2 linked regions of the Salinarimonas sp. genome follow. The protein of the gene in region 1 interacts with the protein of each later gene in a pairwise test. Links are inferred from orthologs where the notes say so. Each region holds a gene or a part of one and is shown on either strand. Other genes may lie near its edges.

Evidence for each region.
Region 2: the proteins of nusG (region 1) and rho interact in binary tests that used the Escherichia coli proteins (3 or more experiments, as listed by UniProt). The link is inferred for Salinarimonas sp. from one-to-one orthologs.

What each region holds. Positions count from the first base shown.
Region 1 is NZ_CP157794.1:1,708,646-1,713,406, reverse strand. What follows is about bases 1-2,998. They hold nusG (transcription termination/antitermination protein NusG), read right to left. Parts: upstream 1,768-2,998; coding sequence 1,234-1,767; downstream 1-1,233. Other genes in these bases: tuf (elongation factor Tu), read right to left, coding at 2,510-2,998; secE (preprotein translocase subunit SecE), read right to left, coding at 1,782-1,985; rplK (50S ribosomal protein L11), read right to left, coding at 638-1,069; rplA (50S ribosomal protein L1), read right to left, coding at 1-627. In the rest of the region: more of tuf, read right to left, coding at 2,999-3,700; ABL310_RS07915 (PRC-barrel domain-containing protein), read right to left, coding at 3,881-4,315; ABL310_RS07910 (ABC transporter ATP-binding protein), read left to right, coding at 4,446-4,761. UniProt on the Escherichia coli protein: Part of the processive rRNA transcription and antitermination complex (rrnTAC). The complex forms an RNA-chaperone ring around the RNA exit tunnel of RNA polymerase (RNAP).
Region 2 is NZ_CP157794.1:5,160,416-5,165,133, forward strand. The notes cover bases 579-3,533. They hold rho (transcription termination factor Rho), read right to left. Parts: upstream 2,712-3,533; coding sequence 1,446-2,711; downstream 579-1,445. Other genes in these bases: ABL310_RS23980 (thioredoxin domain-containing protein), read left to right, coding at 579-1,384; hemJ (protoporphyrinogen oxidase HemJ), read right to left, coding at 2,963-3,409; hemE (uroporphyrinogen decarboxylase), read right to left, coding at 3,406-3,533. Also shown: more of ABL310_RS23980, read left to right, coding at 1-578; more of hemE, read right to left, coding at 3,534-4,443. UniProt on the Escherichia coli protein: Facilitates transcription termination by a mechanism that involves Rho binding to the nascent RNA, activation of Rho's RNA-dependent ATPase activity, and release of the mRNA from the DNA template.

The DNA of each region.
Region 1 (4,761 bases):
CACGTAGGTGCCCTTGGCGCCCGACGGCTTCGCCTTGATCACCGCGTCGGCGAAGGCCTTGACGTTCTCGGCGAGCTTGGCCGGCTCGAACGAGAGCTTGCCGACGCCGCCGTGCACGATGCCGGCCTTCTCGACGCGGAACTCGACGGCGCCGCCCTTGGCGGCCTCGACGGCGCCCTTCACGTCCATGGTGACGGTGCCGACCTTCGGGTTCGGCATCAGGCCGCGCGGGCCCAGCACCTTGCCCAGACGGCCGACGAGCGGCATCATGTCGGGCGTCGCGATGCAGCGATCGAAGTCGATCGTGCCGCCCTGGATCTGCTCGACGAGATCCTCCGCGCCGACGACGTCGGCGCCGGCCGCCTTCGCCTCGTCCTGCTTGGCGCCGCGCGCGAACACCGCGACGCGGACCGTGCGGCCCGAGCCGTTGGGCAGGTTGCAGACGCCGCGGACCATCTGGTCGGCGTGGCGGGGGTCGACGCCGAGGTTCATCGCGATCTCGAGCGTCTCGTCGAACTTCACCTTCGAGCGCTCCTTGAGGAGCGCGATCGCCTCGTCGAGCCCGTACAGCTTCGTCGGGTCGATGCCCTCGCGGGCGGCGCGGATACGCTTTCCAGCCTTGGCCATCTCGTCCTCCTCAGCCCACGACCTCGAGGCCCATCGAACGGGCCGAGCCCTCGATCATGGCGGCGGCCGCCTCGATCGAATCGCAGTTGAGATCGACCATCTTCTTCTCGGCGATCTCGCGAATCTGCTCGGCGGTGACCTTGCCCACCGGGCCGCCCTTGCCGGGAGCCGTCGCGCCCTTCTGCACGCCGGAGGCCTTCTTCAGCCAGTAGGTGACCGGCGGCTGCTTCATCTCGAAGGTGAAGGAGCGATCCTGATACGCGGTGATGATCACCGGGATCGGGGTGCCCTTCTCCATCTGCCCGGTCTTCGCGTTGAAGGCCTTGCAGAATTCCATGATGTTGAGGCCGCGCTGGCCGAGCGCCGGGCCGATCGGCGGGGAGGGGTTGGCCGCCCCGGCCGGGACCTGGAGCTTGATGTAGCCCGTGATCTTCTTCGCCATGAGACTGCGTCCGTAGCGTCCGCCGCCGGCTGCCGGCCGGGGGCGGAGGGTTGCAGGGCGCGGTGCGGCCGGTCGAGGCCCGGATGGCGTCCGGGCAGGCCTCCCGCGCGTCGTTCACGCCGGCGCGGGAGGCGCCGGCGCGATGCGTCCGGGTCGAGCGGTCCTCAGACCTTCTCGACCTGGCCGTATTCCAGCTCCACCGGGGTGGCGCGGCCGAAGATCGACACGGCGACCTTCACCCGCGAGCGGCCCTCGTCGACTTCCTCGACGACGCCGTTGAAGGAGGCGAAGGGGCCGTCGGAAACGCGCACCGTCTCGCCGACCTCGAAGGAGACCGAGGGCTTGGGGCGCTCGACGCCCTCCGCCACCTGGCCCTTGATCCGCTCCGCCTCGTGGTCCGGGATCGGCATCGGCTTCGCCTTGTCGGCGCCGAGGAAGCCCGTGACCTTGGGGGTGTTCTTGATGAGGTGATAGACCTCGTCCGTCATCTCGCACTTCACGAGCACGTAGCCCGGGAAGAACTTGCGCTCGGCGTCGACCTTGCGGCCGCGGCGCACCTCGACGACCTTCTCGGTCGGGACGAGGATCTCCTCGAACATCTCCGAGAGATTGCGCTGCTCGGCCTGGTCCTTGAGCGACTGCGCGACCTTGTTCTCGAAGTTCGAGTAGGCGTGGACGATGTACCAGCGCTTGGCCATGCTCTCCCCTCCCCTCAGCCGCCGAGACCGAGGACCAGGCCGACGCCGAAGCGCAGGATCTGGTCGACGACGAGGAAGAAGAGCGCCGCGAGAAGCACCATGACGAAGACCATGCCGGTCGTCACCATCGTCTCCTTGCGCGTCGGCCAGGTCACCTTGGACCCTTCCTGGCGCACCTGCTGGAGGAACTCGAACGGTGTGGTCTTGCCCTTGGCCATCTTTCGCTTCACGCCAAATCGCCCCGCCGCCGGCCGTCGCGCATCGCGAAGATCGGCGGGAGGGCTGGAGAAACCTGTCGGCTACGGCGGTCCGGGAGCGCCGCGGGGGGCGCGCCGGCCGAACCGGAGACCGTGTAATAGAGACGCCGCCGCGATTAATCAAGGGACGTTTGCCCCTCGCGAAACGACCGCCCCTCCGGGCCGCTCACGCGGCCCGCCTCCCCTGCGGGAAGATGGCGGCGGCGGCGTGAGCGGGAAACGAAAAGCGCGGCGCTCGTCCCCGAGCCCGCGCCTGATCCTGCCGTCGATTCCCTGCCGGTTGGCAGGAGTGGAGGGACTCGAACCCCCAACCCCCGGTTTTGGAGACCGGTGCTCTGACCAGTTGAGCTACACTCCTACGGCGGTCCGGAAGCGCCGTGTTCTGGGTCTTCCGGGGCCGGGAGGCGATGGTTAGCGCATCGCCTCCCGGAAGACAATCGGCTTGTGAAGCCCGCCCCGCGTTTTTTCGGGGGGCGCGAGATCCCTCAGTCCAGGACCGCCGCGACGACGCCGGCGCCGACGGTGCGGCCGCCCTCGCGGATGGCGAAGCGCAGCTTCTCCTCCATGGCGATCGGCGCGATCAGCTCGACCTCCATGGCGACGTTGTCGCCCGGCATCACCATCTCGGTGCCCTCGGGCAGCTTCACCATCCCGGTCACGTCCGTCGTGCGGAAGTAGAACTGCGGACGGTAGTTGTTGAAGAACGGCGTGTGGCGCCCGCCCTCCTCCTTGGTGAGGATGTAGGCCTCGGCCTTGAACTTCTTGTGCGGCTTCACCGAACCCGGCTTGCACACGACCTGGCCGCGCTCCACGTCCTCGCGCTTGGTGCCGCGCAGCAGGACGCCGACGTTGTCGCCCGCCTGGCCCTGATCGAGCAGCTTGCGGAACATCTCGACGCCCGTGACGGTCGTCTTGACGGTGTCGCGGATGCCGACGATCTCGACTTCCTCGCCCACCTTGATGATCCCGCGCTCGACGCGGCCCGTCACCACCGTGCCGCGGCCCGAGATCGAGAACACGTCCTCGATCGGCATCAGGAACGGCTGGTCGATCGGGCGCTCCGGCGTCGGGATGTACTCGTCCACCGTCGCCATCAGCGCGAGGATCGCCTGCTTGCCGATCTCGGGGGACTTGTCCTCGAGCGCCATCAGGGCAGAGCCCTTGGTGATCGGGATGTCGTCGCCGGGGAAGTCGTACTTCGACAGGAGCTCGCGGATCTCGAGCTCGACGAGCTCGAGCAGCTCCGGATCGTCGACCATGTCGACCTTGTTCATGAACACGACCAGAGCCGGCACGCCGACCTGGCGCGCCAGCAGGATGTGCTCGCGCGTCTGCGGCATCGGGCCGTCGGCCGCCGACACGACCAGGATCGCGCCGTCCATCTGCGCCGCGCCCGTGATCATGTTCTTCACGTAGTCCGCGTGCCCGGGGCAGTCGACGTGCGCGTAGTGACGGTTCGTCGTCTCGTACTCGACGTGCGCCGTCGAGATCGTGATCCCGCGCGCCTTCTCCTCGGGAGCCTTGTCGATCGCGTCGTAGGCCGTGAACGTCGCCCCGCCGGTCTCAGCCAGCACCTTCGTGATCGCAGCCGTCAGGGACGTCTTGCCGTGATCGACGTGGCCGATCGTCCCGATGTTGCAGTGCGGCTTCGTACGCTCGAATTTTGCCTTAGCCATCGCTCGCTTCCTGACGTCGTGCGCTCGGTTGGGCGCGCTCGCTTGTGCCCTGCGCACGCGCGCCGCGCGGCCTCGGGCGTGGTCCGTGCCCGGTATGCGCGCGGACGCGCGCCGGCTACGGGCGGTTTGGGCGCCCGCTTAGCGGGGTTTTCGTGGGGTTTCAAGAGGGGACGTGCGCCCTCACAGCCCCAGCTGCGCCGCCGCGTCCTCCAGCGCGCCGTAGGCGTCTCCGGCCTGCAGCTCCGAGAGCGGCTTCGTCAGCGACACGGTCGAGGCCTTCGCCGCGACCTTCACCGCCGCGAAGGGCACGGGCACGCGGGTCCCGTCCGGCGTCTCGAGGATCGCGGCGACGATGCGCCCGCCGGGGATCACCGCGAGATTCGCGATGGTGCCGACGCTCCCGCCGCTCGGATCCGCCACCTCCTTGCCGAGGAGGTCGCGCACGAGGAGCGCGTTCTCGGCCGCGTCGCGCAGGGCCGTCGCGGCCTCCGCCATGCCGTCGGGGCGGGGCATCGGCGTGGGGGTCGCCGCCGCGCCGGATTGCTGCTGCGCGAGGGCGGGCGGGCCCACGAAGGCGAGCGCGAGGGCGGTGGAGAGGACGGCGCGCGGGGTCATGGGCAGGCTCCTTCGCAGGGCGGGGTCGCCTCGACGACGCGTCGGCGCGCCCGCGGTTCCTTCGCACGGTTCCGGCGCGCCCTCGCCTTCCCCCGCGGATGCGCTAGCTTTCGCGGCGAAGGAAAACTCGATGCCGCATGCCGATCCCCTCGTCGCCCTCTCCGACCTGACGCTCTCCTACCCCTCGCCGGAGGGCGAGGTCGCCGTCCTGCGCGGGCTCGACCTCACTCTCTCCCCCGGCGAGGCGCTCGCGGTGATGGGCCCGTCGGGCTCCGGCAAGTCCTCGCTGATCGCGGTGATGGGCGGGCTCGAGCGGCCCACCGGCGGGCGCGCCCGGGTGCTCGGCCACGCGCTGGAGGAGGCGGACGAGCGCGCCCGCACGCAGCTGCGCCGGCGCGCCATCGGCATCGTCTTCCAGTCCTACCACCTCGTCCCCGCCATGACGG
Region 2 (4,718 bases), 3.5 Mb from region 1 along the record:
GCTCGACCGCTTCGCGCGCCGGCAGGGTCACGCGCAGGCGAAGCGGGAGGCGGTTCGCCAGCTGGAGCGCATGGCGCGCGGCGGCATCCGCGATCATCTCGGTGGCGGCTTCGCGCGCTATTCCGTCGACGAGCGCTGGCTCGTCCCGCATTTCGAGAAGATGCTCTACGACAACGCCCAGCTGCTCGAGCTCTATGCGCTGGCCGCGTCCGAGGAGCAGGATCCCGTCCGTCGGGAGCTCTTCGAGACGTCCGCTCGCGGGATCGTCGCCTGGCTCGCCCGCGAGATGACGACGCCCGAGGGCGCCTTCGCCGCCAGCCTCGACGCCGATTCGGAGGGCGAGGAGGGGAAGTTCACCGTCTGGCGGCTGGACGAGATCCGCGAGGTTCTGGGCGAGCCGGACGCGGCCCTGTTCGCCCGCCATTACGACGTGACGCCGCAGGGCAACTGGGAGGGCGTCGCGATTCCCAACCGGCTCGACACGCCCGATCCGGACCCGCAGACCGCCCACCGCCTCGAGACGATGCGCGAGGCGCTCCTCGCCCGGCGCGAGACGCGGGTGCGGCCGGGGCTCGACGACAAGGTTCTGGCGGACTGGAACGGGCTCGCCATCGCCGCGCTCGTCCGGGCGGGCATCCTCATGGACGCGCCCGGCTGGATCGAGCGGGCGCGCGCGGCCTTCGGCTTCGTCGCGGGCGCGATGAGCCGCGACGGCCTTCTCGGTCACGCCTGGCGCGCCGGCCGGCTCGTCCATCCGGGCTTCGCCACGGATCACGCCGCGATGATGCGCGCCGCACTCGTCCTGCACGAGGCGACGGGGGAGGGCGCGTATCTCGCGCAGGCGCGGAACTGGCGGGACGCGCTCGAGGCCGAGTATCGCGTGGCCGAGACCGGCCTCCTCGCCATGACCGCCGCCTCCGCGACCGACTCGGCGCTGGCGCTGCGCCCGCAGCCGCTCGCCGACGAGGCGACCCCCAACGCCAACGGGCTCTACGCCGAGAGCCTGGTTCGGCTGGCGCAGATCACCGGCGCGGCGGAAGACCGGGAGCGCGCGGAGGCCTTCCTCGCGCGGGCCACAGGCGCCGCCCGCGCCGCGCCCATCGGCCACGCCTCGCTGCTCAATGCCCTCGATCTCCACCTGACGGGACTGTCGGTGGTCGCCACCGGGCCCGACCGCGAGGGCCTCGCACGGGCGGCCCTGCGCCTGCCCTATCTCGGCCGCACCGTCGTCGCAGACCCGGAGAGCCTCGCGGCCGACCACCCGGCCCGCTCCGCCCTCTCCGACGCGACCCAGGCGATCCTCTGCGCCGGCGCCCGCTGCTCGCTCCCGGCCCGGACGCCGGAAGAGGTCGCCCTGCGCGCGCGGGAAATGCGGAATCGGTGACCCGACGCGACAAAGCCGCCCAGGAGGGCGGCTTTCTCGTCGGGACGCGCAGGCGCCGCGATCACGTGTTCATCGAATCGAAGAACTCGCCGTTCGACTTCGTGGCGCGCAGCTTGTCGAGCAGGAACTCGATCGCGTCCACCGTGCCCATCGGGTTGAGGATGCGGCGCAGCACGTACATCTTCTTGAGCACGTCCGGCGGAACCAAGAGCTCCTCCTTGCGCGTGCCCGAGCGGGTGATGTCGAGGGCCGGGAAGGTGCGCTTGTCGGCCACCTTGCGGTCGAGGATGATCTCGGAATTGCCGGTGCCCTTGAACTCCTCGAAGATCACCTCGTCCATGCGCGAGCCGGTGTCGATCAGCGCGGTGGCGATGATGGTCAGCGAGCCGCCTTCCTCGATGTTTCGCGCCGCGCCGAAGAAGCGCTTGGGGCGCTGGAGCGCGTTGGCGTCGACGCCGCCGGTCAGCACCTTGCCCGAGGACGGCACCACCGTGTTGTAGGCGCGGCCGAGACGGGTGATCGAATCGAGCAGGATGACCACGTCGCGGCCGTGCTCGACCAGGCGCTTGGCCTTCTCGATCACCATCTCCGCCACCTGGACGTGGCGCACCGCCGGCTCGTCGAAGGTCGAGGAGATCACCTCGCCCTTCACCGAGCGCTGCATGTCCGTGACCTCCTCCGGCCGCTCGTCGATGAGCAGCACGATGAGGTAGCACTCCGGGTGATTCGTGGTGATCGACTGCGCGATGTTCTGCATCAGCACGGTCTTGCCGGTGCGCGGCGGGGCGACGATGAGGCCGCGCTGGCCCTTGCCGATCGGCGAGACGATGTCGATGATCCGCGCCGAGTAGTCCTTGCGGGTCGGGTCCTGCTGCTCGAGCTTGAGACGCTCGGTCGGATAGAGCGGCGTCAGGTTGTCGAAGTGGACCTTGTGGCGGATCTTCTCGGGATCCTCGAAATTGACCGTGTTGACCTTGAGCAGGGCGAAATAGCGCTCGCCCTCCTTCGGCCCCCGGATCGGCCCCTCCACCGTGTCGCCCGTGCGCAGGCCGAAGCGGCGGATCTGCGAGGGCGAGATGTAGATGTCGTCCGGGCCCGGCAGGTAGTTCGAATCCGACGAGCGCAGGAAGCCGAAGCCGTCCTGCAGCACCTCGACCACCCCCTCGCCGATGATTTCGACGTCGCGGGTGGCGAGCTGCTTGAGGATCGCGAACATCAGCTCCTGCTTGCGCATGGTGCTGGCGTTCTCGACCTCGAGCTCCTCCGCGAAGGTCGTCAGCTCGGTCGCCGTCTTGGACTTGAGGTCCTGCAGCTTGATCTCCCGCATGGCGGGATCAGCGGGAGAATTCTCTCGAATGGGGGCGTTCAGGATATCGTCTTCGATCATGGGCCGTTCGCCGGGAGGACGTTCGCTCGGAGGCGGGGGTCGACAGGCCGTGGCGCGTACGTCGCTTCGAGGTCGAGAGCCGGGGCTGTGCCGGGTCCTCGTTCGCCTGACCGAAAGCGCGACCTGTCGTGAGAGGGAGGGTAAGGTGCTGCTTATCGCGTTTTCGCACCCCGCTCAACCCCCAAACGCGCTCACCAGAAAATTGGTTTCACGATCACGAGGACGACGATGCCGATCATGAGCAGGGTCGGCGCCTCGTTGAAGGCCCTGTAGTACGTGGACGATTTGGCGTTCGCGTCCCCGGCGAAGGCCTTCACGTAGCGCGCCATCAGGTGATGCGAAATAAGGAGGCCGAGGACGAGCAGCAGCTTGAAGTGCAGCCAGCCCTGGCTCCACCAACCGCCGAGAAAGCCGAGCCAGAGCCCCGTCGCCACCGAGACGATCATCGCCGGCGTCGTGATCGCCTTGAGCAGCCGCCGCTCCATCACCTTGAAGGTCTCGCTCTGCTGCGAGCCCGCCTCGGCGCTCGTGTGGTAGACGAACAGCCGCGGCAGGTAGAGAAGGCCCGCCATCCAGGCGATGATGGCGATGACGTGCAGGCTCTTGAGCCAGAGATACCCGTCGAACAACGTGGTCACGCTCCCCGCACCCGCGCGATCATCGCCTCGACATGGGCGATGGGCGTTTCCTTCTCGATCCCGTGGCCGAGATTGAACACGTGCGGCCGCCCGCGGGTCGCGGCGAGGATCGCGTCGATCCCCTCCTCCAGAGCCCGGCCGCCGGCGACGAGGGCGAGCGGGTCGAGATTGCCCTGGGACGGCAGCCCTTCCGGCAGCCGCGCGACGGCGGCGGCGATGTCCGTCTGCCAGTCGACGCCCACCGCGTCCGCGAAGCCGGCGGCGGCCAGGCGATGCAGGTGCCCGCCGCCGCGCACGAAGACGATGATTCGGGCCTGGGGACGCTCGGCCTTCACCCCCTCCACGATCCGCCGCAGCGGGCCGAGGGAGACCGTCTCGACGAGGGAAGGAGGCAGGCTCGTGCCCATGCTCTCGAAGATCTGCACCGCGTCCGCGCCGGCGTCGATCTGCGCGACGAGGTAGCGGATCGAGGTCTCGACGAGCCTCTCGATCAGCCCGATCACGAAAGCGGGGTCGCGATAGACGGCGAGCCGCAGCGGCGCCTGCTCGGGCGTCGAGCGCCCGGCGATCATGTAGCTCGCGAGCGTCCAGGGCGCGCCGCAGAAGCCGAGCAGCGTCGTCTCGGAGGGCAGCTCGGCGCGCAGCCGGCGCACGGTCTCGATGACCGGCGCGAGGTGCTCGAGCGGATCCTTGTCGGCGCCGAGACGCTTCACGTCGTCGAGCGTGGCGATCGGCGCGAGGCGCGGGCCCTCGCCCTCCTCGAACCAGACCTTCTGGCCGAGCGCGTGCGGGACGACGAGGATGTCCGAGAACAGGATCGAGGCGTCGAAGCCGAAGCGCCGGATCGGCTGGAGGGTGACCTCCACCGCGAAATCCGGGTTGTAGCAGAGCTCCAGGAACCCGCCGGCCCGGCCGCGCGTTTCCCGATATTCCGGCAGATAGCGCCCGGCCTGGCGCATCAGCCAGATCGGCTGCGGCCACACCGCCTCGCCGTCCAGGACCCGCATCAGCTTGCGCGACGTTCGCTCGGTCATTCGCCGTCCTCCCCACTGCCTCTCAAATCAGAAAATCGAACTAGAATCGAATCCTGTTTCTGCTGGACGCGGGAAGAGCGGAGCCGCAAGAGCGTCCACAGGCCTTCCACACGGAGGCGGCCTCCATGGAATGGTTGAGGAAGTCTTGACGCGATCCCGTAGCGGATCGGATTCCGTAGTCCTTAACAGGAGGTTAACGAATCCCGGCCCGACCTCGCCCGCGGCGGCGCGACGACCCGCGCTCGCGATTCCCACCATAGCCGCGGCGGGCTTCC